2 regions of the Sutcliffiella cohnii genome follow, and region 1 is predicted to be linked to the other one. Evidence: a T-box and tRNA genes for the amino acid it is inferred to sense, from the RefSeq annotation. Region 1 holds a T-box; the other holds one or more tRNA genes.
What was found. The T-box of region 1 lies ahead of tyrS (tyrosine--tRNA ligase). A T-box ahead of a tRNA ligase gene usually reads a tRNA of that ligase, here a tRNA-Tyr.
Positions count from the first base shown of each region.

Region 2: it has a tRNA-Tyr gene. The T-box ahead of tyrS (tyrosine--tRNA ligase) is inferred to sense a tRNA for this amino acid. The anticodon was not compared.

Region 1 covers NZ_CP018866.1:1,721,397-1,737,097, forward strand. The annotation lists gene BC6307_RS08410 (Lrp/AsnC family transcriptional regulator) at 1-451, shown strand, start outside; gene BC6307_RS08415 (hypothetical protein) at 495-1,352, shown strand; gene BC6307_RS08420 (serine hydrolase domain-containing protein) at 1,387-2,406, shown strand; gene modA (molybdate ABC transporter substrate-binding protein) at 2,513-3,307, shown strand; gene modB (molybdate ABC transporter permease subunit) at 3,307-3,960, shown strand; gene BC6307_RS08435 (MarR family winged helix-turn-helix transcriptional regulator) at 3,987-4,592, shown strand; T-box leader at 4,601-4,815, shown strand; gene tyrS (tyrosine--tRNA ligase) at 4,870-6,114, shown strand; gene BC6307_RS08445 (hypothetical protein) at 6,238-6,612, shown strand; gene BC6307_RS08455 (RDD family protein) at 6,941-7,369, opposite strand; gene BC6307_RS08460 (hypothetical protein) at 7,536-7,862, shown strand; gene BC6307_RS08465 (VOC family protein) at 7,920-8,312, shown strand; gene BC6307_RS08470 (alpha/beta fold hydrolase) at 8,497-9,330, shown strand; gene BC6307_RS08475 (dihydrofolate reductase family protein) at 9,947-10,516, shown strand; gene BC6307_RS08480 (FtsW/RodA/SpoVE family cell cycle protein) at 10,813-12,141, opposite strand; gene BC6307_RS08485 (PadR family transcriptional regulator) at 12,138-12,572, opposite strand; gene BC6307_RS08490 (sigma-70 family RNA polymerase sigma factor) at 12,576-13,124, opposite strand; gene BC6307_RS08495 (VOC family protein) at 13,301-13,699, shown strand; gene BC6307_RS08500 (hypothetical protein) at 13,774-14,151, shown strand; gene BC6307_RS08505 (YybH family protein) at 14,167-14,535, shown strand; gene BC6307_RS08510 (sigma-70 family RNA polymerase sigma factor) at 14,667-15,227, shown strand; gene BC6307_RS08515 (hypothetical protein) at 15,202-15,701, shown strand, end outside.
Region 2 covers NZ_CP018866.1:4,768,066-4,783,766, reverse strand. The annotation lists gene BC6307_RS24030 (hypothetical protein) at 1-297, opposite strand, end outside; gene BC6307_RS24025 (AMP-binding protein) at 399-2,039, opposite strand; gene BC6307_RS24020 (histidine phosphatase family protein) at 2,177-2,725, opposite strand; gene BC6307_RS24015 (hypothetical protein) at 2,802-3,380, opposite strand; gene guaD (guanine deaminase) at 3,575-4,972, opposite strand; gene glmS (glutamine--fructose-6-phosphate transaminase (isomerizing)) at 5,136-6,941, opposite strand; gene glmM (phosphoglucosamine mutase) at 7,378-8,724, opposite strand; gene BC6307_RS23995 (CdaR family protein) at 8,743-9,984, opposite strand; gene cdaA (diadenylate cyclase CdaA) at 9,977-10,810, opposite strand; gene BC6307_RS23985 (anti-sigma factor family protein) at 10,933-11,565, opposite strand; gene sigW (RNA polymerase sigma factor SigW) at 11,583-12,146, opposite strand; gene rocF (arginase) at 12,452-13,351, opposite strand; tRNA gene BC6307_RS23970 (tRNA-Ala) at 13,553-13,628, opposite strand; tRNA gene BC6307_RS23965 (tRNA-Lys) at 13,702-13,774, opposite strand; tRNA gene BC6307_RS23960 (tRNA-Gln) at 13,776-13,850, opposite strand; tRNA gene BC6307_RS23955 (tRNA-Tyr) at 13,933-14,016, opposite strand; tRNA gene BC6307_RS23950 (tRNA-Val) at 14,033-14,108, opposite strand; tRNA gene BC6307_RS23945 (tRNA-Glu) at 14,121-14,195, opposite strand; tRNA gene BC6307_RS23940 (tRNA-Thr) at 14,210-14,283, opposite strand; tRNA gene BC6307_RS23935 (tRNA-Asn) at 14,285-14,359, opposite strand; rRNA gene rrf (5S ribosomal RNA) at 14,369-14,485, opposite strand; rRNA gene BC6307_RS23925 (23S ribosomal RNA) at 14,564-15,701, opposite strand, start outside.

The sequences.
Region 1 (15,701 bases):
TGAAATTGACTTAAAAATATTAGATATTTTACAAAAGGAAGCGGGGCTTAATAATTCCGAAATTGCAAAACAAGTGAATTTATCACCACCAGCAACACATGCTCGCATTAAAAGATTAGAGGTGGAAGGCTACATCGAAAAACGTGTCTCGATTTTAAATCAAGAAAAGCTCGGGTTTGATTTGTTAACATTTATATTTATTAGCACAAATATTCACCAAGCGGAAATGCTGGAAAGATTAGAAAGAGAGCTAGAATTGTTACCAGAAGTGATGGAAGTACATCTATTAACAGGCGAGCATGATTATTTTTTAAAAGTGTTGTGTAAAGATCGAAAACAACTAGAACAGTTTATTAGAAAATTAAACAAGCTCGGAATTACAAGAATTCAAACAAGCTTATCATTAAGAGAAATAAAATATTCCACCGTATTACCAATTGGAAGGGAATGACTAGTGTGATATAGAAATAGTAAGAAAAAGGGAGTGACTGTCATTGGATAACATTACAATTGTAAATCTAGTTCCTAAGTTTCTAGATTTTTATGAAAAAGCGAGTGTAAACGGAGTTGGAGAACAAGAACGATGGGAATTGTGGAAAGAGCATTATCATTTCGCGGCAGTCCCACCTGGTGAAAAAGGTTTAAAAGTTGCAAGGGAATTATTAAACAATGCATGGGAAAAGTACGGTGAGCATATTTCTAACATAGAAAAGGTAAAGCTAGATCAGGAGGAATTGCAACAATTTTTATCAAAAGTAAAAACTTTGTTAGGATATAAAAACTCTATAGAGTTAACACTCGTTTATTTTGTAGGTGGATTCGAAAACAATGCGTTTGTTGCACCTACTAATAGTGGTGGAATCGCTCTATGCCTACCAGTGGAGGGTGGTCCCTCTCTCATTACGCTTGCACATGAACTAACCCATGTTGTTCACGCTAAAACTTCAACCTTTAACGGTCAGTGGGAGCGGACAATTGCTGCGACCATTTTACAAGAAGGGTTAGCTACACATATAAGTAAATATATAGTACCGGGGCATCGAAACGAAGATTATATAGTAATGCAGGAAGGTTGGCTTCACTCATGCGAAGGAAAAAGAGAAGAAATATTCAGTGGAATATACCCTTACTTAGAAGACTCCAGTTCTGAAACAGTCTACAAGTTCACGATGGGAAATGGTACGACTAATATTGAAAGGGAAGCGTATTTCGTTGGATGGGAAATAGTAGGTCGTCTATTAGCGGAAGGAAAAACATTTCAGGAGATTGCTAGTGTTAAAGAAAGCGATATGGCTAAATACATACGTCAAGTATTATTGGATTATAATTACATCGATACATCTAACAATTGATTTTATGAAGAAAAACAAGGAGGTTTCTGCATAAATGATAGATCAAGCTTTTATAAACGAGCTAACGTCAACTGCCACCACTAAGAAAAATATATATGGAGCATTATTATGTGTGGAAAAGGGGGACGATTCCTTTTCCTACGTAAGTGCAGCAGGGAACATATTAGCACATACTCCTTACTATATTGCTAGTGTTACAAAACTATATGTTACTGCTGTTTTACTTAAATTAAAAGAAGAAGGCCGAGTTGATCTTGAACATAAAATCTCTAATTATCTCCCTTCTGACACACTACTAAAACTCCACTACTTCAAAGGTCATGATTACTCCAACGAAATTACAATCAAACATTTAATGTCCAATACGTCAGGAATTCCAGACTATTTCACTGCAGAAGCGATTAAAGATTTAATTGGAGGAAGAGATAGTGCTTGGGGGTATGAAAAGGTAGTAGCGAGTGCGAAACAGGAAAAGCCTAAGTTCTCTCCTGGGGTAAGAGCCCAATATTCTGATACAAACTATCAACTTCTCGGTAAAATTATTGAAACAATTACGGAAAAAGATATCCATTCCGTTTTTAAAGAATATATTTTTAATGAACTAGAATTAAAAGAAACGTATCTTTATGAGGATGAAACTGATTCAAAACCAGCACCATTCTATTATAAGGATAAGAAACTCCATTTACCGAAATATATGTCTTCCATCGGACCAGAAGGCGGTATTGTTTCGACGGTGAAGGAATCGATGATATTTTTGCGAGCATTTATGAATGGACGCCTTTTTCCGAAACAATATTTACATGAGTTGAAAGACTGGAAGCTTCTTTTTGGCCCAGGGTTGTTTTATTATGGAGTAGGAATTGCGAGTCAGCCTGTTTCTCTTTTTGAATTTAAAACAGGAATGATTGGCCATTGGGGACAAACTGGTGCCTTCGCATTTTATCACCCTAAAACGGACCTATATTTCACAGGAACAGTAAATCAATTTTATGGTCACAGTGTTGCTGCTAAGATGATGATAAAAATGATAAAAGCTTGTAAAAAAGTGTAAAAGGTTAGTGGAAGCGAAGAAAATCGACTGCCTTTAATCGAAACGAATGCTCCTGATAAAATTGTCATGAACTTGCCTCCTTCTAGTTAAGGAGGTTATTAGTTTTGTGAAAAAATCATGGTATAATAAGGACAAATCAGCTTATGGAAGGTTTACGAAAATGAGAATATTTACAATGATACTTACTTTATTTTTAATAACTGGATGTATGAATGACACGGCAGAAGATAAAACGATTTATGTTGCAGCAGCATCAGATCTTTATCATGCTTTAACGGAAATGGGTGAAGAATTTGCGGCAGAAACAAGTATTAACATTGAATTTACTTTCGGATCAACAGGACTATTAACTCAACAAATAAAAGAAGGTGCACCTTTCGATTTATTTGCCGCTGCTCATGAAATGTATATTGAAGAGCTATTAAATAGTGACTCGGTTTTAGCAGACTCCAAAGAATACTATGCAATAGGCAGAATTGTTTTAATGGGTAGTGATGAAGAAGGTAGTTTGAAAGAAAAACTACTAAGTTCCAATATAAGGACGATTACAATTGCAAATCCTGAACATGCGCCATATGGGAAGGCTGCAAAAGAAGCATTACAAAGTTTAGGGATTTGGGAAGAGGTTGAACATAAAATTGTTTATGCCGAAAACATTAGACAAGCCTATCAATATGTGGAATCAGGCAATGCAGATGTCGGAATCGTTGCGTTAGCATTAGTAACTGGAACTCAATATCCTTACGAAGTGATTGATGAAGAGTATCATCAACCTATACTACAAGCGTTAGGTATTCCTTCACAAACTGAGAAGGAAGAAATGAGTAAACAGTTCGTACAATTTATTGTAGGACCTAGAGGGCAAGCGATATTAAAAGAATATGGGTTTGATATACCGTAATGGACTCCATTCTAACACCTTTATTTTTAACTTTTAAAATAGCAACGATTGCAACGTTCATCGCATTTGTTTTCGGAGTTCTTTTCTCGTGGTGGTTTGCCTTTAATAAAAATAAATTAACGAACTTTTTATCGATCCTCGTGACAATACCGCTTGTTATTCCTCCAACTGTTTTAGGATATTATTTGCTCCTTATGCTAGGCAGAGGAAGTTTTATTGGTCAATGGTACGAACGGATTTATGGACAACCAATTGTTTTTACATGGAAAGCAGCCGTAATCGCGGCAGCCATTGCGGCGTTACCTCTTCTCATTAGGCCGATTCAAGCTTCTTTTGAATCTATTAGTAAAGATACAATTGGAGCGGCGGAACTTGACGGGGCAGGGAAACTTCAATTGTTATGGTATGTTGTCATGCCACTAGCTTACAAAGGGGTATTAGCGGGACTAGTATTAGGTTTTGCAAGAGCGATGGGAGAATTCGGCGCGACATTAATGGTAGCTGGTAATATCCCTGGGAAAACGCAAACTCTTTCCATTGCGATTTATGACGCCGTCCAAGCGAATCGAATGACTGATGCTCATATGATGGTTTTTATATTAAGTGTGTCAACGATTCTCTTTTTATATTTAATTAATAGATGGTTTAAGTAGGACAGAAAAATGCATTCCTGTAAAGGATGCATTTTTATTTTTTTGTTGCATCAATACTACCTTTTTGGTATTATCGTTTCATAGCTAATGATTTTGAATATTCTTGGGGTGGTGACACTATTCATACATTTAATGAGGATGGAGAATTGCTTCCCGTAGAGAAAAGTACAATTAACAGATTGACGAATCTCCCATTAGATTCATTGAACTTAGAAGCAATAGCTGTTGTGACCAATATTTATCGTATTGCCCAAGGTTTAAGAAATAAAATGGAACGTGAAGTTTTATCGGAATATGGACTCTCTTGGACATCGTTTTCTATTTTGTATGACCTATGGGTAGAAGGTTCGTTAGAAACGAAAAAATTAGCACATTCTGCTGGGGTTTCAAAAGCAACGGTAAGTAATATAACGAATACGTTAGAACGAAAAGAGCTATGCTATCGGAAAACAGATACGAGAGATAGAAGAATTACTTACGTAGCGATTACGGACAAAGGTAAGCAAGCGATGGAAAAGCTATATCCAACCTTCCATCAAAGTGAAGTGGAGATTGTTTCGAGTCTAACTGCAAGTGAACAAAAGAATATGTCCAATCTCCTAAGGAAAGTTATTCGGGAAAATGATTTTTAATATTATATATAAAAGCAAAGACGGGAACTTAAGTAGTAGTTATCTCCCTGTTTAAGAGAGTCGGTGGTTGGTGTGAACCGATACAAAGATAACACGAATTACACTCCTAGAGCTTTCTTTATGAAGAAATTTTCATAAAGACGGACGAACCGTTATTCGAACTGAGTGGGAGGTTTTTTGCCTCCAACAAGGGTGGTACCGCGTGCAAAACCACGTCCCTTTATCTATTAGGATAGGGACGTGTTTTTTTTATTTATTTTTATAGGAGGAATGAACAATGAACGAAGTGATGAAACAATTATCAGCCGAACAGCTAAAAGAAGTAGAAAGACAAATGGCCATCTACACTCAAGGGGTGCAAGAAATAATTCCTGTTGAGGACCTGGAAGTAAAAGTAGCGAAATCGGTATTAGAAAATCGCCCTTTAAAAATAAAATTAGGATTAGATCCATCCGCACCAGATGTTCATCTTGGTCATACAGTCGTCCTAAAGAAAATGAGACAGTTTCAAGACAATGGTCATAAAATCCAATTATTAATTGGAGACTTTACAGGCAAAATTGGTGATCCGACTGGAAAGTCTGTCGCAAGAAAACCGTTAACGGATGAAGAAGTAAAGCATAATGCAAAAACATACTTTGAGCAATTCGGAAAAGTGATGGATATGGATAAAGTAGACTTGTACTACAACTCTGAATGGTTAACGAAATTAAACTTTGAAGATGTGATTGGATTAGCAGGAAAAATTACGGTTGCTCGATTGATGGAAGGAGATGACTTTGAGGAGAGAATTGCGACAGGAAAACCAATTTCACTTCATGAGTTTTTCTACCCGTTAATGCAAGGATACGATTCCGTTGTATTAGAATGTGATATTGAATTGGGAGGAACTGATCAGCATTTTAACATCTTAATGGGAAGACATTACCAAGAAAAGTTTGGAAAAGAAAAACAAGTTGCGATGCTTATGCCTTTATTAGAGGGTCTTGACGGTGTGGAGAAAATGTCGAAGTCTAAGAAAAACTACATCGGTATTGATGAAAGTCCAAATGAAATGTACGGAAAAGCGATGTCGATACCGGATGAGTTAATGGTGAAATACTTTGAATTAGTGACCGACCTTTCCCTTGAGCAACTGGAAACGATGAAACATGATCTAACGTCAGGCGATCTTCATCCTCGTGATGCAAAAATGCTGTTAGGGAAAACGATTGTTAGAATGTACCATGGGGAAGAAGCAGCAGAAAAAGCTGAGCATCATTTCGTTTCCGTCTTCCAACAAGGTGCAGTGCCTGATGAACTACCGGTAGTTGAGTGGAAAGGTAGTAAGGAAGTGTTAATAACAGACCTTTTAGTCGAACTACAAATGTTAAGCTCGAAAAGTGAAGCCCGCAGGATGATTGCTAATCGAGGAGTAAAGTTAGATGGTGAGAAGGTAGAAGATGTAGCTTTACGAGTATCGATGACAGCCGGATTAGTTGTACAAGTAGGAAAGCGTAAATTTGCAAAAATAAAAATGTAATTTTGATGAAGGTGTAACGCTAGTATTAGTTACATCTTTTTTTCTATAAAGAAGAAGGAGTTATAAAGTCTTTGTGGAATGTATGTAATGAGATTTACATATATTGTTACTTGGAGGAGTACGATGAAATATATAAAACTACTAGTATTAATTTGCGTTTTCTTTGTGGTGATGGTCGGCTGCAGTAGTAATAAAGTACAACCTGATAGTACCGAAAATGTAGCCTGGCTAATGAAGTTAGCAATCGAAAATGATGATTATGAAGCATTCGATTCTTTGTTTTCTGAAGGTAGAAAGGGAAGTGTTTCTAGAACTGATTTCAGCGAATTTACGAATCTAACAACTGCTGGTGCAAATTACAAAAAGTACGAATTAGTTACCTTTGAAAATGGTGAAATGCTGCTAGTAAGACTGACACCAGAAAATGAAGACAATAAATATGAAATAGAGGATGTTATTGTTGTACCGGAAGAGATGAAAGTACTATTTAAGGATTAATGGTGATTGTTTCCATGTTAAGGATAATTAAAATTATTTTAGCATTAGTGGTTATCACTCTAGCCATTTATGGGTCAACGACAAAAAAATATGAACTTCAACTATTTATGATATTTTTCGTGAGTATAATAGTTTTAATCTATGGAATAGAGGAATTAAATTTAGGTCGGAAAGAGCAAGGTTTGATAAATATAGGTGTTTTTTTGTTACTCTTATTGGCAGTTGTGTTCGAGAGTTTCAATTAATATGGATACAATGATGAATGGCCAAAGTTTAGGACAAAAGTAGAAACCCCATTCTAACCAATATTGTTAGAATGGGGAAAAGATTAATAGTTTTCTTCTGGGGCATTATACGTAACATATGTACCAGCGATAAAATCATGTAACGAACGCTTATCTTCACGTGCTGCAACCATAGTAACACTTACAATAAGGGCAATTCCAAAAGTTATTCCATAAATGAGCCCCGCTACAAAAGTACGAAGAAGCATGTTCCCAATTTTTACGTCTGAGCCATCCATACGCACAATTCGTATGCCGAGAGCTTTCTTCCCGATTGTATATCCAGCCCAAACAACAGGAACAACAACATAATAAGCTGCTTCAAGTAAATATAATACCCATGATTCTGAACCTAATGGAATACCTAATATTAAAGAAAGAATGAAACTGATCACAACTAAGACTAGCAATCCATCTAAAATACCGGCCCCTAGCCTAACCCAAAAACCTGCTGGATCTGAAACTTCATACATAATAAACACCTCCTATAAATATATACGCAATTAACTGAATTTTACCACATGTGACAAAAGAACTATACTAAAAAAGAAAACTATTAACATTAAAGAAAAGCTAGTTTCCACATGGACATACCTTGAAGAATGATGAATAAAGTGTAATGAAGGAATGTAGAATGGGGTGGTAATTTTGGAAGAATGGAAACAAGTATTGTTTAGACTTATAGAAGCAACTATTATGCTGGCTATTGGTCTTCTCGTTACGTTAACGATACTAAAGCCTATATATGAACATTTCGAAATTCCCTTTTTAGGTAATGTGTGGGTGAACTGGTTTGGTGTTTCTTACCTATTTTTTGTCTTTTATACAGTAATAGGTCGTTTTTTGCTTTGTAAAAATAGTGAACTTTTTAAACACCGAATTAAATCTGTCCTTTTTTGGTTGTTCTTTGTCGGAGCGACCTATGTTGTCTTTATTCCTTTTATTAAAGGAGAAAATCCATTTTAGTTATTTATAATAAGTTTGGTAAAATAGGATGACAGGAACAGAAAGTGAGGGAAGGTTTTGATTAAATATAAATGTCTACACCATGTCAGTCTTAATGTAACAGATTTAGAGAAGGCAAAAGACTTCTATAGTAAGATACTTTGTTTGAAAGAAATAAATCGACCAGACTTTGGGTTTCCCGGTGCGTGGTATGATATCGAGGGGCAGCAGCTACATTTAATTGTCGACTCTAAATCACAAACCATTCGGGAAGATAAAAGCTTATCGAGTAGGGAAGGCCATTTTGCACTGAGAGTAGAGAGCTATACTGAAACGTTAGAATGGTTAAAACAAAACAACGTGGAAGTGTTGGAAAAGCCAAATTCTAAAAGTGGTTTTGCGCAAATATTCTGTGCCGACCCTGATGGAAATTTAATTGAGTTAAATGTAGAGCAAAAAGATTTAAATTAATGTAGGAAACCGCTAAAATGCTGTACGTGCATTTTTGGCGGTTTTTACTTTTAATAGAAGCCAATAACGAAAAATCATTTATACGAAAAAAGGTAATTCGTTACCAGTGCCGAAATAAAATAACATTTAGAAAACATTTAAGATATTACAATCTATATGAATTGCCATATTAAGGGGGAATATCGTGGAAGGTAATTTTATTACACTAAATAATAATAAAGTGTACGTGACTACTATAGGAGAAGGAGAACCTATCGTCTTTCTCCATGGTGGGCCAGGAAGTGAGCATCGTTTTTTTCTTCCTTACGTTAAACCACTAGCCGCTAAATATAAATTAGTGCTATATGACCAGAGAGGATGCGGAAAGTCGGATCCTATTGCAGATAATCAATATTCAATGGAAGAAGAAGTTAGGACGTTAGAGTTACTTCGGAAGGAACTAGAGTTAGAACAAATTAATTTGTTTGGAGAATCGTGGGGAAGTATGCTGGCCTTATTATATGCAACCTCCTATCCAGAAAAGGTTAATAAAATCTTTTTAACAGCTGCAATTGGAATGTCAGCAACTGGATTTAAAGCATTTGAACAGGAATTACTGAAAAAGATGTCTTTTAAAGATAAGGCAAAACTATTTTTGTTAGATAAAAAAATGCAAAGGGGAAAAGCCACGATTGAAAATATACTAGACATTTTAGATCCCTACTATGTTTTTTCCAAAGACACACTCAGGAATAAAGTAAGATACAACATGAATAGTACAGTTAATCATGTGATCGGTGAAGATATAAAAAAACAATACTATTTAACAGAAAAGGCTCACAAATTATTAGACATCCCGATTATGGTTGCGCAAGGTAGCCATGATATTTTACCGCCAGAAAAAATTCATAGTTTGCTAGTGAAGTACATTCCGCATGCAAGATTAATGGAAATAAAGAACTGCGGACATTGGACGGTAGTGGAGAAACCAAATGAGATTAATTCTTTAGCCTTTCAGTTTTTTGCTAGGGATAAGTAAGGAGAAAATGGAAACCTTTATGAAACAAGCAGAATTGTTGGAAGAAAGTATTGAGGTACCTTTAAAATATTGAGTTAAAGTTTTCCCTATTAAATACAGTTTGAACACCTCACTCAAGAATCAACTAATAGCTAAGAGAGAGCAAAATCAAAAAAATAAAAATAGCCTAAATTTCTATAACGGGTTCGGTTTTTGAGTAGAAAAACTAAATTTGCTCACGAATTAGCAGTCCTATTCGCAACTGAATTGGACTGCTTCTTTTTGATGATAGTTCAAGGATTATATGACTTTATGGATGTTTTAGCACGCATATTTGCACCCCTTTTGATAAGGTAACAGAAATTATTGTCATCGTGCGAATTCGTATGCTAATTGCTATGTGAATTTGTGCGTTAAAAAAGCGAGTAGGAATTTGGATATATATGTTAAAATAGTATAAAGGCTTATTTAACTAACGGAGCAGTTTAGTGGAAAAGTCATGATTGATCTTTGTTCAGCAATCGGGCTATTATATGTAGAATGATAATTGTTCATATTTATCGTAAATAATGATAAAAAAAATGAACCATTTCAATGTTTTGACAAGGACATGACGAACAACTAAGGAGGAAATATAATGTCCAATGAAGGAAAGTCAAGAAAAATAATTTTAGATTTAGCAGTTACTCTAGATGGATTTATTGAAGGGAAAAATGGTGAAGTTGATTGGTGCATAATGGACCCTGAAATGGAATTTAATAATTTTCTAAATCAGATTGATACAATTTTGTATGGAAGAAAAAGTTACGATTTATGGGGACAATATACTTCCACGATTGAAGATACTAATGATGAAAAAGAAATGTGGGGATTGGTTCATAGTAAGGAGAAATATGTGTTTTCCAGAACGCAAAAAGGGTATGACAATAAAGCAATATTTGTAAGTGAACATATTCCCGAGGAAGTAAATAAATTAAAGAATAAGCCTGGTAAAGACATCTGGTTATACGGAGGGGCAAGTCTCATCACAACTTTTATCGATTTAGGCCTAGTTGATGAATTTAGATTATCTGTTCATCCTGTGGTCTTGGGAGAAGGAAAACCATTGTTTATTGATATAAAACAAAGATTGAATCTGAAATTGGTTAATACAAGAAGTTTCTCCTCTGGCGTTGTTCAACTAACCTACCATTTGAATCAAGAGTAGTATTATTAACCCCTCAACAATCGGCGCTTTTCCTACACATTAAGGAATTAAACTTTATAAGAAATGATTGTGAATATTTTCACTTAAATTAACGGGTGCTTATCTTCTATAAAGTAATACGATAAAAAAAGCTCGAAGCGTATTGGCCCCGAGCTTTTTTGCGTGCTAATTTCATTGTTAAAGTGTCTGCTAATTCAACTGCTAATTACCGTGCAAAAAGCACTGCTAATTCAAATTTTGTACTTCAAAACCGAACCTGTTAAAATTTCTATAGTCTGCTTTTTATTTTACGATTTTTATTTTATATAGGAGTAAGTTTGTATTATATCTTTTCTACGATACACACTTAAAATAAGCCCTAGTATAGCCGAATTGAATAGCAACATACTTCCTCCATAACTGATAAAAGGAAGAGAAAAACTTACTAATGGCAATAGTCCAAGGCCCATAAAAATATTCCAAATTGTTGGAACAGAAATCAAGCTCGCGCCCCCAATTACTAACAGTCTTCCAAATAGATCCTTTGTCTTAAATGCGTTTGTTGAAATTCTTCCTATAAAAAATAATAATAGAAGACAAAGGAAAATTCCAAACACCCAACCGAAAGAATAAACAAGATAAGGAAAAACAAAATCCGTAAAAATGTCAGGTAAATTTTGGATGAATGTATCATTTGTAAATCCATTTCCGAACCACCCAGCTTGACTATAAGCATTTTTTAAAACCATGTATACCCATCCATATCCACCTGGGTCCTTTTCAGGATATAAAAATGCCGAAAGTCGTTCTGAAAAAAAGTGACTACCACGTGGAGTAAAAAGTAACGGGACAAGGAGGATAATTCCCGTACCAACACTCGTAGTGATTATTTTTATTGCTAAACTTTTATGGACTTTTGAAAAACAAAACATGATGCATACACAAGAAATATACATGATTGTTAATGTGAAGTTTGGAAGCATCATATAGAAAATGATTGGTATCCAAAATAAGAAAAAGAGTAACATTTGTTTCTTCCAACTTTTAAAAGTATTTATACGATAAAGGATACCTATCCAAGCTAGAAAAAATAAAAATAATGTGCAGTGTGTCGAGTTTATTACAACTCCGGATACCTCAATATGGTTCATTGCTCCCATTTTCATAACGCCTAAAAAATATGTATATAGGAGTAAAATAAATCCAAAACAATAAAGATAGGGCCAAAAACGGAGTAGCTTTCTATAGTCCAAAAACAAAAATGCAACGAGTACAAGTATACTAAGAGATAACCAAATTGCTTGGCGTGTTACGAAATAGTTGTCTGGAATCGCTTCGTTCTCGAACGTCCATCCTGATACAGGTAGAAAGCTTATAGCAGCAATAATCCCAAATAGTAACAGAAGGACCCAGTCCAATTTTGGTCGGTGAATGCGATTTAAGTTCTCTCCCAGATTAAATGGATTACCCATTTCTTGAACTGCTTTTTCATCTGCTTCGTCTTTTGAGAAATCTCTTCTTTGGAAAGATTGACTTAACTCTTTTAAGTGGTAAGAGAGTTCTTTTTTTATTAATATATGTGCTTCCTTGGATTTTACTTTTGAGGTTACTTTATTAAGGAAGTCATCAAAATTTGATTTACTCATAATGATGCCTCCTCTAGTAAGTGTTTAAGTGAAAACTTTTGTTTGGGACTAGTTTGTTTGTAAGAAGCTAAACATTTTTGACCTTTTGAAGTTAATGAATAATATTTTTTTTCTCCTTTCCATTCAGAGGTTATAAATCCTTTTTTCTCAATTAAATGTAAAAGGGAATAAAGCTGTCCTTCATTGTTTTGAAAGGTAAGATCGTTGTGTTGGATAAGTTGAATAGAAAGGTCATAGCCTAACTTTCCTTCGTACTGTAATAATTCAAATAGTAAATATAAAGTTTCTTCCTTCCAAGAATGGAGGTGATTGGGTGATTGTTTTGCTCTTATAGCTTCTTTTACAGCAACTTTTCTTTCGTTAGAAAAGGAAAAATCTTTAAAGACAGTTTTTTTCATTGAATTCTTTAAGTTAGAGAATAGGTTATCCATTTTTTATACCTCCTCTTCAATTTTACTTTTTACTAACTCTTTTGCCCGTTTAAGTCTCGTTTTTAACGTATTTACATTCACACCTGTAACGTTACTAATCTCTGATAAGGTTAATTCCTCAAAGTAGTGGAGAAAAATTACCTCTCTAAACTTAATTGGTAAAGTCATCACTGCATTAACTAAGCTTGTTTCCTCATCCTTTTGAATGACTGCATCTTCTACTTGCTTTTCTTTTGATGGAATAAAATCAAGAATTTTTTCGTTTAAAGTAATTTTTCTATAGTACCAGCTTCTTAAATAATCTTTACAGTGGTTACTTGCAATACGAAAAGCCCACGTTTTAATGGAGGATTGTTGTTTAAATGTATGTAATTTTTCGTAGCATTTAATAAGTACTTCTTGTGTTAAATCTTCCGCAACCGTGTGATTTTTAACGTATGTATAAACAAAATGTAAAATGTCGTCACTATAATCATTTATTAATTGATTGATAATATCTCCCTTGTTAGCTAAGCTTTCGATTGTTAGCGGCATTTGCCTTAATTCACTCATGTGCATTTTCACCTCTTCCTCCATTTTAGACGAAGCTAGCAGGTTAGTGGTTTGGAAATATGGAAGAAAAATAAAATTTGTGAAAGAAACTCCAGTTTTACGTAGTATAAATGGAAATGGAATATCCGCAAAAGTTTAGTATAATGAAGTCAATATAAGAATTAGGAGCTGAAAATATGCAAAAAGTTACTCCCTTTTTAATGTTTCAAGGGCAAGCGGAAGAAGCAATGAATTTGTACACTTCTTTAATAGAGGATTCCGAAATTACAAGCATCACCCGGTACGGTGCAAACCAACCAGGAGATGAAGGAAGTGTCATGCAAGCATCTTTTTCGTTAAAAGGGCAAGAATTTATGTGTATCGATAGCAATATTAAACATGACTTTTCGTTTACTCCTTCCTTTTCGATTTTCCTCACATGTGATTCGGAACAAGAAATCGATGAGCTTTATGAGAAATTAATAGACGGAGGAGCACCTTTAATGCCACTTGGTGATTACGGGTTTAGTCAAAAATTTGGATGGATTAATGACAAGTATGGTGTATCTTGGCAGTTGAACTTACCAATTAATTAATGTTGTAGATAGCGTTATTCCTTTAGGATTAACGCTTTTCACATGTAAATAATAAAAATGGGAGAGTGGGTTCCATGCAGTTATCAGCAATATTTATTTTTGGACTCGTTTGGGGAGGACTAATGATCTATTTTTTTACACCTACTAGAAAAATAGAAAATGTCGATTTTAAAAAGGACTGGAATTTCCAGCATGCCTTTAAAGATAGTTTAATAAGCATTGGGCTACAAAAAAAGGCGGTGCCAGTTTTTCTAATGTTAGTCATTGCTGTACTAGCTATTTGGTCCTTTCACTCTCAACTTAAATGGCATAATGAAGCACATGGAGGCGGGGAAATGACTTATGATCCAACGGTACGAGCTGTTATATACATCGTTGGTTTCATTGTATATAGCACAATTTTATACTTGTACTTAGCATATAGGAGAGCTATGCTTTTGTTAAAAAAATGAAAGGGTGATATAAGAATGAGTTACAAGCAAGCATTAAAACAATACATAGAAGCTACCAACACTCATGACTTCAATAACGTAAAAACACACCTTCATGACCAAGCAGTTTTTTGGTTTACAAATAAAACATGCGCTTCCATGACCGAAATCCAACAATACTTTGAAAATGCTTGGGATACGATTAAAGAAGAAGTGTATACCGCGAAGGATGTAACATGGATTGCAACTTCAGATAGTTCAGCTACTTGTTTATACACCTATCATTATGAAGGCTACCACAATGGTAAGTTTGTTTCTGGGAGCGGACGAGCTACTAATATATTCATAAACTGTAACGGTGAATGGAAGCTTATACATGAACATTTGAGTAAGGGTGTAAAATAGGAAACTACTAATGCGTTAGTCTATGGAAGATTAACGCAATTTTTGTTGCAATAAAAGAATTATTATTCAGTATGCAACATTTATTACTATACAGTCGTCTAAAACTTAGATGTTAACATGGGGGCTAAAAGATGAAACCGAAAGATGGTTATCGAGAAAATGAAAATAGAGAACTCCTCGAGCTTTTAATGGATGAGTATGGAGACAGTATAAAGCGTCTTGCATATTCGTATACAAAAAATTGGGATATGGCCGAAGATATAACCCAAGAAGTGTTTATCACTTGTTACATAAAACTAGACGGATTTAGAGAAGAAAGTTCATACAAGACATGGTTATATAGAATTACTATTAATAAATGTAAAGACTTATTAAAAACGAAATGGTTACAAAATATCGTGCAAATAGATAAGTTTATGTCCTATTTTAAATCTAATTTAACCGTAGAGGAAGAAGTGGTGAAAAAGAACGAAGAAGAGGAACTTGCTGCGCTCATTTTTGAGTTACCGTTAAAATATCGTGAAATTATTATTCTATATTACTATGAACAATTAAAAATTAGGGAAATACATTCGTTAACAGGGTTAAACATAGAAACAATTAAGTCGAGGTTAAGAAGAGGGAAAAAGATGTTATATGATAAACTTTTGGAGGAGGAAGAAGAGTATGAGAAAAGATTTAAACAATCTTAAATCAATATTGAACAATACTATTTATGAAAATACTCATTTCAGTGAATCCTCAAAAAATAAAGTTCGTAAAAGAATAGACGGTAATCAAAGTGTTAAGTTTTATTATAAAATGAAACCGATTGTATCATTTATCGTTCTTTTTTCAATTACTGCATCACTAGTAACCTTTACTTTTAATATGGTGAACAATAAAGATGTAGTTGAGCATGAAAATTCTGCGTTAATAAAGTCTAACGGAAGTTCCAACTCTGACGCCAAAGATGTTGATGCAAATATAAATACCTCTAAAGAAATAAAAGAAAATATAGTTGCACATAACGCTATTAAGTCCTATCCGTACATAATATTTAATAACTACTACTATAAAAAAACAGACGAAGAAATTACAGAAGATCAGTTAGGGGAAATAATGGGAGAAGTAAAAAGAATAGGAGATTGGAATTTTAAAAAAGATGGCGATTCAAACGAAATCCC
Region 2 (15,701 bases), 1.9 Mb from region 1:
ATAAACATCATCTCGCTCTAGGACAGTGTATATCTCACCTTTTTTTAACCCGTACGAGTTAGACGAAAAATCTCTTTCTGGAAACTCAGAATCCCAATATTTCACTACGCCGATTTCTTCTTTTAACGTATAGTCACCTTCTGTAGCTGACCCGGAAACAAAATATATTTGATCATGAAATTTTACAAGCTCCATATGCTCATCATCATTATATGTGTTGACAATCATGTTAACTAATATCCCACTCATAATTAACATAATTGCACCGACACCTAGTAATACGATTTTTTTATTCACGTTTACACCTTCTTTCAATTACACTACTCATTATATCAAACAAGGATGAAAATGCATTTAAAAATTAAAACGCTAAAACAAAATGTTTTAGCGCTTTCATCCTATTTCACACTTAATCTTCCAAGAGCTTCTTCCCTTAATTTATATTTTTGAATCTTCCCAGAGGCTGTCATCGGGTACTTTACCGTAAATTCTATGAAACGAGGAATTTTATGACGAGATATTTTCCCTCTACAAAATTCTTTTAATTCTTCATGTGTAGCTGTTTGACCTTCTTTCAATATAATCCAAGCCATTACTTCTTCTCCATACTTCTCGTCTGGTACACCAATTACTTGCACATCTAATACTTTCGGATGTTGGTAGAGGAATTCTTCTATTTCGCGAGGATAAATATTTTCCCCTCCACGAATTATCATATCTTTTAATCTTCCCGTTATTTTGCAATATCCACTTTCATCCATTACAGCCAAGTCACCAGTATGGAGCCACCCATCTTCATCAATTGCCTCACGTGTTGCTTCTGGATTGTTGTAATAACCTTTCATTACATGATAACCTCTCGTACATAGTTCACCTTGAACCCCAATTGGTACTTCTTTATTTGTACCTGGCTCCACTATCTTTACTTCAACATTAGGAAGTGCTTTTCCTACTGATGATACCCTTAACTCTATTGGATCATCGGTTCTCGTTTGTGTAATAACTGGTGATGATTCTGTTTGACCATATGCTATTGTAATTTCATCGGCCCCCATTTTCTCCACTACAGCCTTCATCACTTCAATTGGACAGTTGGAGCCTGCCATTATTCCTGTTCGTAACGTTGATAGATCGAACGATTCGAAGTTTTCCAAGTTTAATTCGGCAATAAACATTGTCGGAACTCCATGGAGTGCGGTACATCTTTCATCTTGAACAGTTTGCAGTACCTTTTCTGGATGAAACTCTACTAACGGTACAATGGTTGCCCCTACGTTAACACATGCTAATACACCTAGCACACAACCAAAACAATGGAAAAATGGAACTGGGATACACATTCTATCCTCATACGTTAGCTTCATACAATTTGCAATGTTGAGTCCATTATTTACAATGTTGGAGTGTGTAAGCATGACCCCTTTCGGAAAGCCAGTCGTCCCAGAAGTATACTGCATATTTATTACATCGTCATAATGCAACGAGTTCATACGAAACTGTAGTTGCTCCTCCGTTATTTCCTTCCCTTTTTCTATCACATCTTGCCAATTAAATGTACCTTCATATTTCTTTTCACTCAGCACAATTACGTTTTTTAACTTAGGTAGCCTTTTACTAACCAATTTACCTGGCTCACTGCTTTTTAATTCCGGCACGAGGCTATACAACGTATCAATATAAGAGTGGTCACGAAATTGCTCAATTAAAATAATCGTCGAAGAATCCGATTGCTTTAACAAATATTCTAATTCGGCTTCACGATAATTTGTATTAACCGTTACTAATACAGCCCCCATTTTACCTGTCGCAAATTGCGTAACAAGCCATTCTGGTGTATTCGTTGCCCAAATTGCTACATTTTCTCCTTTTTCAATACCTAAAGCCATAAACCCTCGTGCCGCTTGCCTACAAACTTCATTAAATTGTTCATATGTATATCTCAGACCTCTATCCGCATAAACAACTGCTTCTCGCTTTCCTTGCCGCTTTGCAACATTTTCTAACAGTTCCCCTACCGTTACCTTCAATAAATTAGCCATTCCGTTATCCCCCTTTTAAAAAACGAAAAGTGCATGCGGTAAACATGATGGATACTTTGAACGATGAACGCATGTCAGATAATTAATATTTTAACAGAATATTTAAAATTATTAAATCGTTTTAACTGGCGCAAGAATTAGCTCATACTCCAAATACGTTCTATAGCTACATCTGTTCCTAAAAAAGTTATTTTAAATACATCTGGATTTGTTAACGATTGCCACTCTTTAAAACCAAAAGTGGGCTCGTAATTCTTTAATATTAACGACATTAAATTTCCGTGTGTTGCGACAACTGATACTTTACTATCACTTCGGACTATTTCGTTTATGACAGAACTCCCTCGTTCCATTGCTTGGAAACTAGACTCTCCACCTGGAAATGTTAGGTCTAGCCTTTTAAAAGATTCTTCTAGCATATGTAACCAATTAGGGTGATCATGTTCACTCAATACTCTTTCCCCTAGCCGTTCGTCTTTAACAAGCTGAAGTTGTAGCATGTCGGCTAACGGTTGAACAGATTGAAAAGCCCTTGAAAATGGACTAGTAATAATGGTATCAATCTGTTTATTCGATAAAAATTCAGCTAACACCTTCGCTTGTTCTATCCCTTCCACTGTTAATTGCGCATCAAACTTCTGTCCATCTGCTTTACAATGTCTTACGAGATAAATTATTTTTACCATTTTTCCACGTTCCTCTCATCTCCTAAATGTTAGATTACAGAAAGTAAAAAAAGGCTTATTATAAGCCTTGCTGATCCTACATATCCACTATAACTTCATTATTCTGCACACTACTAACTGACAGTGAGTTCCTACTATTTAAATAACTATTTATACATCCTTCATACTCTAGCTGAAAGTAAGGGGCCAAGCGAAGGTCATTTGGTGTTAGTAGAGTAAGAGGTTTTGGGAAATGTATGTTGTCACACTCTGACAAAACACGCCCCACAAACTGAGAACAACAAAAAGCGTAATCTCTACTAAATTGTATATTAAGCATTATTGCGAACAAACCTATAAAATTATATTTATACTTTTGCTTCTCTCTTTCTATCATTCCAATATAATTTTTCATATTTATTAATTGCTCTTTCGTTACTTCACAACTATAAATAGCACAGGTAGCACCTGAAAATATCGGTGAACTCGTATTCTCTTTAACAAACCCTCCAATAAAAGGGTTCCTTGGCTGTTTCCGACCAAAACTATATAATTCTACTAGTTCTTTATCAAAAGCAATCGAAGCATGATTATAAGGTGTTCCCGTATATAACTTAATCATTTTTGTCAGTACAGTTCCTGTATCAGAAAGTACTAAATATATTTTTTCCCCCATGGACTCGCTCTCCCTAACGAATGCAATTCCCTCTGCACTCACGTCTTTATCATATTTTAGAAAAAACTTCTAAAAAGGTTAACGTACTCGAGAAATATTTCTTATAGAACTTAAGACGTATTTGGAGAACTTTAAGTTTCAAAAATATTAATAAATTTTAGAGTTTTTTGGTGAAAAATAGAAAAAGGGCAGAACTATAATCCGCCACTTTCTATCAGAGCTAGTCTCCCTTCCCTCTTATGCACTTTTTTCCCTTGTACCCACACTTCACGAATATTTTCTGGACGGGCGTGATACAGCATTTTTTGAAAGATATCTAACAACTCTTCATGATCATCGTAAATTGGTAATTTGGCAGACGGGACCTTTGTATCAATAATTTGAATGTCCCAAGTATACTTTTCTTGAATACGACCGATAGGTAAACTTAAACTTTCTCCTCCTCCAGCCGTTGCGAAAAAAAATGCTTCGTTAACTGTAATACTGGAACCTTTTACTCCTCTTATATCAGCTGGTAAAGTTGTATTTACCCCGTCTTCGAGCATTCTTGAAGAAATAACAGCCTGCTTAATATTATCATATAGACTTGGTGAAAACCCTCCCGAAATATCTGTACCTAACCCAATTTCAACACCTTTTGCATGAAGACGGGCTACCGGCAGAACACTATTAGCAAAATAAGCATTAGATATGGGACAATGGCAAACCGCTGTTCCAGTTTCTATAAAAAGCTCCACATCGGATTCATCTAAAAAGTTGCAATGGGCCATTACTGATTTTTCTCGTAATAAGCCAAAACCATCAAGTGCGAAGGCATCATTCTTTTGAAATCTTGTTTTTACAAACTGGTGTTCCCAATCACTTTCACTACAGTGGGACTGCACATGTGTATCATATTTAGCAGCTAATTTACCTAATCCCTCTAACGCTTCATCTGTACAACTCGGAATAAAGCGCGGGGTAACGACTGGGTAAACACCTTGTTTCGTTGACTCGGCTAATTCTTTTACAGCTAAAATAAATTGTTCCGTTTCTTCAAGGGCAGTAGCAGTATTTGTGTCACGATAGTATTCTGGATTTTGTTCCACATCATCCATTACTACTTTCCCCACAAGTCCTCTTTGACCTTTTTCCGCACAAATTTCAGCTAGTAATAAACTCGATTCTTTATGCACAGTCGCAAAATAAAGAGCAGTCGTTGTACCATTTGCGAGCAACGTACTAACTAAGTCGTTATATACCTCTTTCGCAAAATTCATGTCCGAAAACTTTGATTCTATTGGGAAGGTATACGTATTCAACCAATCGTAAAGAGGGATATCTAATGCCGTACCTGCTTGCGCCCATTGTGGAGCATGTACATGTAAATCAACAAATCCAGGTAATATATATTGACCTCTCTCTAAACGGTGAAAATTGTTCGTTCCACCGTACTGGTTTAAAATGATATCGTACTCTTCCTCTTCTGGCGCAACGATTTTTTCAATCATTCCGTCCTCGTTAATGCAAAAAAGATGATCTTTTATTACTTGTATTTCTTTTGAAGATTTACTTGTAAATGCAGTACCTTGAAAGATAACCGAATATCTCATTTATATTTCACCCTATTGTACGTTTTTTATTTAATTAAAATAAATTATAGTAGAGAAAATACGTTAAGTCTATATAAAATACGAATTTTAAGGTGAAAGCGGATATAAATGAAGCAACCATAAAAAACCTCTACTTCTAATTGAAGTAGAGGTCAAAAAATAATTATTCAACTGTTACAGACTTCGCAAGGTTACGCGGCTTATCAACGTCACAGTCTCTGTGAAGTGCTGCATAGTAAGCAATTAATTGTAACGGAATAACTGAAACTAATGGTGTTAACAATTCGTGTACTTGTGGAACAACGAATGTATCTTCTTCAGTATCTAACCCTTTCATTGAAATGATACAAGGGTTTGCACCACGTGCTACTACTTCTTTTACGTTACCGCGAATGCTTAAGTCTACATGCTCTTGTGTAGAGATTGCGATAACTGGTGTCCCGTTTTCAATTAGAGCAATTGTTCCGTGTTTTAATTCTCCTCCAGCGAATCCTTCCGCTTGGATGTAAGAGATTTCTTTTAATTTTAAAGCTCCTTCTAAACCAACATAGTAATCCATCGTACGTCCGATAAAGAAGCAGTTTCTCGTTGTTGATAAGAAGTCACGTGCAATTGATTCGATTTCTTCTTTTGTATCACATAGTACTTCCATTGCAGCAGCAACAATTCCTAGTTCTTTTACTAAATCAAATTCTAAAGAATATCCTTTCGATTCTGCTAGCACAGATGCAAAGATAGCTAATACTGCAATTTGAGCTGTATATGCTTTTGTTGAAGCAACCGCAATTTCAGGACCAGCATGCAATAACAATGTGTAATCTGCTTCACGGGAAAGAGTCGACCCAGGTACATTTGTAACCGTTAATGTTGGGTATCCAAGCTCCTTCACCTGAACTAATACTGCACGACTATCTGCTGTTTCACCACTTTGAGAGATGAAAATAAATAACGGTTTCGCAGATAGGATTGGCATATTGTAGTTAAATTCACTCGCAACATGTACTTCTACTGGAACCTTTGCTAATTTTTCAATCATTTGGCTTCCTACAAGACCCGCATGATAGCTCGTTCCTGCCGCTACGATGTAAATACGATCTGCATCATTTACAGCATTTAAAATGTCTGAATCAATTGTTAATATTCCATTATCGTTTTGATACTTTTGAATAATTTTACGAACAACTAATGGTTGCTCATCGATCTCTTTTAACATGTAATGTGGGTATGTGCCTTTTTCAATATCACTTGCGTCTAACTCAGCTGTATAAGGAGAGCGTTCTACAATTTCACCTGTTAACTTTTTAATAGTTACAGATTCACGCTTCACAATAACAATTTCTTTATCCATAAGCTCTACATATTGATCCGTTACTTGGATCATCGCCATCGCATCACTAGCGACAACATTAAATCCGTCTTTACCGATACCAACTAGTAATGGGCTTTTGTTTTTACCAACAAAAATAGTTTCATCATTTTCGTTATCGATTAAAGCAATTGCGTAAGATCCTTTTAAAATAGATAACGTATGGCTAAATGCCTCTTCTACAGAACGACCTTCGTTAACAAACTTTTCAATAAGCTGTACTACTATTTCTGTATCTGTATCACTAATAAAGTTAACATCTTGTAAATATTCTCTTTTTAAGATGGCATAGTTCTCAATAACACCATTGTGTACTAATGTAAAGCGGCCAGATGTACTTCTGTGTGGGTGAGCATTCACCTTGCTAGGCACACCATGAGTTGCCCAGCGTGTGTGACCGATTCCAACAGTAGCTTTTACACTATCGTCTACAATGGTACGCAAATCCGCAATGCGTCCTTTTTCTTTAAACACATGCACACCTTCATTATTAATAACAGCAATTCCAGCTGAGTCATAACCACGATATTCTAATTTTTCTAAGCCTTTTAGTAAAATTTCTTTCGTATCTTGAGTTCCAATATATCCTACAATTCCGCACATAAGTTAGTTTCCTCCCAAAAAGTAAGGGACTAAACTACACCTAATAAGGGGCAGATTTAGCCCCCACATTTATATTTAATATTGTTTCAATCATGTTTTAATCTTTGTACATAAAGTTGCCTCTATGGTTTTAATTAAAACGTTACAGTTGTGACTGAACAACCGGAAGGTATCCGCCGAACTTTCGATAAACCTTCTCCTCGTCAACTAAACTCTTTTCCGCTCACAGTTTAGTTCAGGCGCTTTTCTATTTTCCCCCACTATGCTCCTTTCTATCTTCGAATAAAGACAATATTTATCTTACACATGATTAGGATAATCGTCAATCAAAATCATTAGTATTCCCCTAGAATTGAAGTAAGATACTTATAAAAAAGATATGCAGTACTAGCATTTTTCGTGCTAGTATACATATCTTTTGTTAGGAATAGTAGCGTTATTCTGTTCCCATTTCTGCTTTTACTACTTCCACTATTTTGTTCACATATTGTTCGCAAAGTTCCTCAGTTGGAGCTTCTGCCATTACACGAACTAAAGGCTCTGTACCTGATGGACGTACTAACACTCTTCCGTTTCCATCCATAGCTGCTTCTACTTCGTCAATTACCGATTTCACACGATTATTATCTGTAACATGATGTTTATCTGTTACTTTTACGTTCACTAGTAATTGCGGAAACTTTGTCATTTCGGCTGCTAACTCTGAAAGGCTTTTCTTCGTTGCTTTCATTATATTAACAAGCTGTAACCCGGTTAACATTCCGTCACCAGTCGTGTTGTAATCGAGGAAAATAATATGACCTGACTGTTCTCCACCAAGTTGATAGTTTCCTTTTTTCATTTCTTCCACTACGTATCGGTCCCCAACTGCTGTTTGCTTCGTACCAATTTCAATAGCTTCTAATCCTTTATAGAAACCTAAATTACTCATTACAGTAGAAACGACCGTATTATGACGAAGGCGTCCTTGTTCACTTAAATATTTTGCACATATAAACATTATTTGGTCACCATCGACGATTTGACCTTTTTCATCAACTGCTATTAGGCGGTCTCCATCTCCATCAAATGCTAATCCAACGTCAGCCCCCTTTTCAACAACTAGTTTTGCCAACTCTTCAGGGTGAGTTGAACCTACACCATCATTAATATTTAAACCGTTTGGTGAAGTTCCCATCGTAGAAATATCTGCCTCTAAATCTGCAAATAAGTGCGTTGCTAATGATGAGGTTGCACCATGTGCACAATCTAGAGCTACATGTAGACCAGAAAAATCTTCATCCACTGTTTGTTTTAAAAATTGCAGATACTTTTGTCCACCTTCAAAATAATCGTTTACCTGCCCTAAATCAGAACCTACTGGACGAGGAAGTTTGTCTACTTCTTGATCAAGCAACGCTTCTATTTCTGTTTCCTGTTCATCTGACAATTTAAAACCATCTGGTCCAAAAAATTTAATACCGTTATCTTGGACTGGATTATGGGAGGCTGAGATCATTACACCTGCTTGAGCACCTAATGCTTTTGTTAAATATGCTACACCAGGAGTCGATAGAACACCAAGACGCATTACTTCTGCTCCTGTTGACAATAGACCAGCTACTAACGCTCCTTCTAACATATGTCCAGAAATTCGCGTATCACGGCCTATTAATACTTTAGGACGGCTTTCATCTTTCGTAAGTACGTATCCACCAAAACGACCTAATTTAAATGCAAGTTCTGGTGTTAATTCTGAGTTTGCAATTCCACGAACACCATCCGTACCAAAATATTTTCCCATTCTTTTATTCGCTCCTTTTTATTCCTTTTCCGTTAAATTTACCTTTATAGTAGATTGGGGTACTTCCCACGTTACATTTTGAGGTCCATTTACTTCAAGGGACACTTCATGTTCTCCTACTCCTAAGTCGGTAACATTTATATATAATTCCATATCATTGCTACGTAAGTCGGCTAATACAGTCGGTGACCCTAATACCGTTAAATCTAGCCTTCCGGTCTCTGGATCTAAAAAATTTAATTCTAAGTTATCGGATAGTCCAACTGACCGGATTGATAAGTTCGGAAAAGTTTTTTCTTCTTCTCTTTCCACTTCTACTCGAATCGAAACTGTCTCTGGTACCACTCGTCTAACACCTTCTGGTACAGGTACCTTTACTTCTATCTCTGTTGTTTCCGTTATTTCTGACAAATCAATACTGATATTATCAAGAAACTCTATTTTGTCAATAACATTCTTCGGTCCATAAATTGTAATTTCTTTCGTAAGTGGTTCTATATTCGTAATACTTAAATCATCTTCAAGCGTCCCTTTACGGCTCACTCGGAATGGTACATTTTTGTAAGGACTAGTTATCGGAACACTTACATCAACAACAGGTGGTTCTACTTCGACATTCAACACGTTACCATCACGATCATAGACGGTCACGGTCGATTCTGCTTCAAGGGACTCATTAATACCATCTAAATCAACCCTTGCCTTTACGAGTGCAATTCTATCTATCAACTCTTTAGCACCTGTAACTTTTACAACGTTTGGTTTAACTATCGGTTGTTCTGGCTGATATCCCTCTTCAATCTTATTCCGATTTATAAAGTCCACTTCAACTGGGAAATCTCTCGTTACCTTTTCATGTATTGTTATATTTGCAACTGCAGGCTCAATTATAACATCGAGTTTGTCAGATACATTTTGGTAAAGTATTTGCACTTCATGTGTTCCAATTTGTAAATCTGTTAAGTTAACAAACACTTCTATCTCTCGCTGCACAGCTGCAGGTTTTACAATAGAAGTAGGGCCTTCCATCGTGACAACAACCGTTTGTGGTATTCCTGAAACAACTAAGTTCTCCCGGTCATAATAAGCACTAACCGAAACATCTGTAATCGTTTCTGTATCACGATTTGAAAGAGGCGGAAAAGCAGTTGTTTCTGCTTGATTAGCTGTATTATCAATATTCGTAGACAAGTACAATGTTAGTGCTAATAATAGAGCAATGATTTTCATTGCCCAACGGTTATCAAATAGTTTATCCACTCTTCTTCCCCCTCCATTGCCAACGTGTTGAAGAAGCAGATTTGTTTTTTGCTTGCATTTCTTTTTCTAACAACTCTTGAAATGCTTCTGGCTCTAAATCACGGTGTAATTCACCGTTTTTTGTAAGGGAAATACTTCCTGTTTCCTCTGAAACAACAATTGTAATGCTATCTGTTACTTCACTTATACCTAATGCAGCACGGTGTCTTGTACCTAACTCTTTTGATATAAATGGACTTTCTGATAATGGCAAATAACAAGCAGCGGCAGCAACTTGATTTTTTTGCAATATTACCGCTCCATCATGCAACGGAGTATTTGGTATAAAAATATTGATTAATAATTCGGACGAAGTTTTCGCATTTAGCGGTATACCAGTTTCTATGTAATCACTTAATCCTGTTTCTCTTTCAATACAAATAAGCGCTCCAATACGACGTTTTGCCATGTATTGAACAGACTTCGTGATGGCTTCTATCGTTTTTATTTGTTCTTCATCCTCTGGTACGTTACTTCGTGAGAATAGCCGTCCACGACCTAAATGTTCTAACGCACGACGTAACTCTGGTTGAAAAATGATGATAATCGCTAAAAATCCCCAAGTTAGTGCTAGGTCCATTAAATATTGTAATGTTTTTAAACCAAGTAAGTAACTAAAAACTCTTACTAAAACGATAACAATAATTCCTTTTAACAACTGAACCGCTTTAGTTCCCCTAACAATGGTAATTAGTTTATATACAACAAACCATACTAATAAAATATCTATAATACTGGCTAAATAGCTCAAGATTGGATAGTCTCCAATGGGTAGTCCAAAAGGCATTCTCACACTTCCTCATCTGTACAAGAATATGTACGAAAACGTATCATTCGTATTATAACATATATAATAGATATTTTACTCAAACAAACAAGCTTAGAAAATATATTCTAAGCTTGTTTTTATTATTCTTTCACAACTGCAATTGCTTTAGTAAAAATTGTTTTGATTTGATACCAGATCCAATCAAATATTTCATTAATTTCTTTTATTTCCCCTGTTACATTGCCGGCAGAAGCTAAATAATTTTCCCCGTCCAATACAGACCCATTAATGACGGTAACATTGCCATTTACTTCTCCTTCAATTCGGATATTACCATTTCTCACTATTACATCACCTTGTACGATTTCCCCTTCTGGTACGATGACTATTTCATTTTCTACAATGAGGTTAGGCTGTTTTGAAAAAGAGAATTCATTGTTGCCTTGATAACTTCCAAACAGGCTCCCAGTCATTAATATAATAAAAATGGATGCAGCTACTAATAATGGATGCGCTCGGAACCAGCGGTTAACACTTATCGTTTTCTTTTCTTTCGGTAATGCCGCCATCACTTTGTTTGTAAAATCCTCACTCAGAGTAACATGTGAAGTACTTTGGACTAAAGCAATTGCCTTTTCTAACTCATGAAAGTGCTGATAACATCCTGTACACTCCTGTAAATGAGATTTCAATAGTTTTTCTTTTTCCTCTTCTAAATCCCCATCTAAATAATTATGAATATCTGTGACGATGGAATCAGGACACTTCTTCATTAATAACACCTCCGATACTATACATGGCGCAATTGCTTTCGTAGAGCCTCTCGCCCTCTATGAATTCTAGTTTTTACTGTGTTAATTGGTAACTCTAATATTTCACTAATCTCTTTTAGTGACAGTTCGTCGATGTACTTTAAAACAATTACTGAACGATACTTGTCTGGTAATTTTAATATTTGTTGTTGAATTTCCCCTTGTAGTTCCAAGGTCTCAATTTCATCCTCTGGCAGTACAACATCTGCAGCAACCTGAGAGTACATATTTAAACCTTCTGTACCAGCTACCTCCGCATCTAAATAATAGTCCGGTTTCTTTTTTCTAATTCTATCGATGCACAGATTTGTAGCAATTCGATAAAGCCAAGTAGAAAACTTCCGCTTCAGATCATAACTATGAATGTTAACATAAGCACGTATGAATGCTTCTTGAGATATATCTTCTGCTTCATGTGCATTACCAACCATCCGATAACATAGCTGATATATTTTGTCTTTGTAAAAATCGACAATATCTGCAAATGCATCTTGGTCTCCCTTTTTTAACTGTTTTATTCTTCTTTTTATTAAGTCTTCCATACCCTACCTCCGCTTGTTGCGGTCGTCTATATTATACGGCCTATATTCAAAAAGGTTTCAAATATTTCTTTCTAACTATTATTTTAACAAAAACAATAATACATTTGTTAAAAATAAGGAAATATTGAGAAATATTATCAATTATCTTGAAGTGAGAGTTTTTAGATTAGTTTATTTAATACACTCCTTCTCTAGGATGTAATAATGTGATTCTTCCTATAAAAAAGAAAAGCCAGCTGTTTATAAGCTGAGCTTTCTTTTCTAATGTTGTAGCATATAAATCTTGTCTTTGTCACCTTTTGTTTTTATAATAGTTTTTCACCAAATAATGATCCCATTAATGCAACAGCCACTTCAGCCGTTTTATTTCGTTCATCTAAAATAGGGTTAACTTCCACAAATTCAGCAGAAGTTATTAGTTTTGATTCCTCTAACATTTCCATAGCAAGATGGCTTTCTCGGTATGAAATTCCACCATTAACAGGTGTACCTACACCTGGAGCATCATGAGGATCTAACCCATCTAAATCTAATGATAAATGGACTCCATCCGTTCTTTCTTTTAAATAATGAATTGCTTCATCCATTACAGCAGTCATACCTAATCGGTCAATTTCATGCATTGTATATACTTTGATTCCTTTTTCTTTAATTAACTTTCTCTCACCTTCATCTAATGATCTAGCACCGATAATGACAATATTTTCAGGTTTAATTTTTGGGGCATAGCCACCAATAGAAGTTAATGATTGGTCACCTAATCCAAGGCTAACCGCCAATGACATTCCGTGAATATTACCAGAAGGAGATGTTTCTGCCGTATTTAAATCCCCGTGGGCATCATACCAGATAACTCCTAAGTTATTAAAGTGTTTAGCAACACCTGCAATGGATCCAATAGCAATGCTATGATCTCCTCCAAATATTAACGGAAACTTCCCTTCTCTAAATACCCCATCTACTTTAGAGGCTAATAATACATTAGCATCTGCCACAGCTTTTAAATTCTTTAAATTATTTTCAGAGTTAGCGTTTCTATCTGCACTACCAATTTCTATATCACCAAGATCTTCAATTTCTAAATTTAAATTTTCTAAGCGTTCTACTACACCAGCGTATCGAATAGCACTGGGTCCCATGTCAACGCCTCTTCTCATTTGACCTAGGTCCATTGGAACACCAATGATCGCGATAGACTTTTTCACCGTAATTCCTCCTTCTACTCTCTTACCCTCTACTACATTGTATCTGTTAAGCTGAGGTTGGCTCAACTCGACAAAATAATGAATATATATACACAAGACTTCTCATTTTCTTTACATGTACTAATAACGTTATGAAAATATAAAGAAGCGCTAGATATAATTCTAGCGCTTTTATATTTTTATGTACGTATTTAAGATAGTTGGTGGAGCCTAGCGGGATCGAACCGCTGACCTCCTGCGTGCAAGGCAGGCGCTCTCCCAGCTGAGCTAAGGCCCCAAAAAAAGTAGTTAAGAGGAATAGTTCTTCGAAAAGAATCAACTACCTCTGAACTACTTCCGTTAAATATCTATGTGCCATGAAGGACTCGAACCTTCGACCCTCTGATTAAAAGTCAGATGCTCTACCGACTGAGCTAATGGCACTTGGCTGGGCTAGCTGGATTCGAACCAACGCATGACGGAGTCAAAGTCCGTTGCCTTACCGCTTGGCTATAGCCCAATGTGAGTTGTATGTTATATCCAATTATGTACTATTTATCCTTCCTTAATTAAGGGGAATTATACATAGCAGATAAATTAAATGGTGGAGGGGGACGGATTCGAACCGCCGAACCCAAGGGAGCGGATTTACAGTCCGCCGCGTTTAGCCACTTCGCTACCCCTCCATATGTGAGTTGGTAATGGTGGAGGATGACGGGATCGAACCGCCGACCCCCTGCTTGTAAGGCAGGTGCTCTCCCAGCTGAGCTAATCCTCCGAATATAAAAAATGGTGACCCGTACGGGATTCGAACCCGTGTTACCGCCGTGAAAGGGCGGTGTCTTAACCGCTTGACCAACGGGCCATACTGTTTTCGTAAGCTTCCAACCGGGCTCGAACCGGTGACCTCTTCCTTACCATGGAAGTGCTCTACCTAACTGAGCTATGGAAGCATGGCTCCACCAGTAGGATTCGAACCTACGACCCTTCGGTTAACAGCCGAATGCTCTACCGCTGAGCTATGGTGGAACAATGTTAGCCTGGCAACGTCCTACTCTCGCAGGGGGACAGCCCCCAACTACCATCGGCGCTGAAGAGCTTAACTTCCGTGTTCGGTATGGGAACGGGTGTGACCTCTTCGCCTTCATCACCAGACATATTTAGTTGAAAGAATTATTCTTTCAAAACTAGATAATATATTTTCATCAAGATCATTCATATCGTTCATTTAAATTGGTTAAGTCCTCGATCGATTAGTATTCGTCAGCTACACGTGTCGCCACGCTTCCACCTCGAACCTATCAACCTGATCATCTTTCAGGGATCTTACTAGCTTGCGCTAAAGGAAATCTCATCTTGAGGGGGGCTTCATGCTTAGATGCTTTCAGCACTTATCCCGTCCGCACGTAGCTACCCAGCTATGCCTTTGGCAAGACAACTGGTACACCAGCGGTGCGTCCATCCCGGTCCTCTCGTACTAAGGACAGCTCCTCTCAAATTTCCTACGCCCACGACGGATAGGGACCGAACTGTCTCACGACGTTCTGAACCCAGCTCGCGTACCGCTTTAATGGGCGAACAGCCCAACCCTTGGGACCGACTACAGCCCCAGGATGCGATGAGCCGACATCGAGGTGCCAAACCTCCCCGTCGATGTGGACTCTTGGGGGAGATAAGCCTGTTATCCCCGGGGTAGCTTTTATCCGTTGAGCGATGGCCCTTCCATGCGGAACCACCGGATCACTAAGCCCGACTTTCGTCCCTGCTCGACTTGTAGGTCTCGCAGTCAAGCTCCCTTGTGCCTTTACACTCTACGAATGATTTCCAACCATTCTGAGGGAACCTTTGGGCGCCTCCGTTACTCTTTAGGAGGCGACCGCCCCAGTCAAACTGCCCACCTGACACTGTCTCCCGAGCCGATAAGGCTCGCGGGTTAGAATTTCAATACAGCCAGGGTAGTATCCCACCGACGCCTCCACCGAAGCTAGCGCTCCGGCTTCTCAGGCTCCTACCTATCCTGTACAAGCTGTACCAAAATTCAATATCAGGCTACAGTAAAGCTCCACGGGGTCTTTCCGTCCTGTCGCGGGTAACCTGCATCTTCACAGGTACTATAATTTCACCGAGTCTCTGGTTGAGACAGTGCCCAGATCGTTACGCCTTTCGTGCGGGTCGGAACTTACCCGACAAGGAATTTCGCTACCTTAGGACCGTTATAGTTACGGCCGCCGTTTACTGGGGCTTCGGTTCAAAGCTTCGCGCCGAGGCGCTAACCTTTCCCCTTAACCTTCCAGCACCGGGCAGGCGTCAGCCCCTATACTTCGCCTTACGGCTTCGCAGAGACCTGTGTTTTTGCTAAACAGTCGCCTGG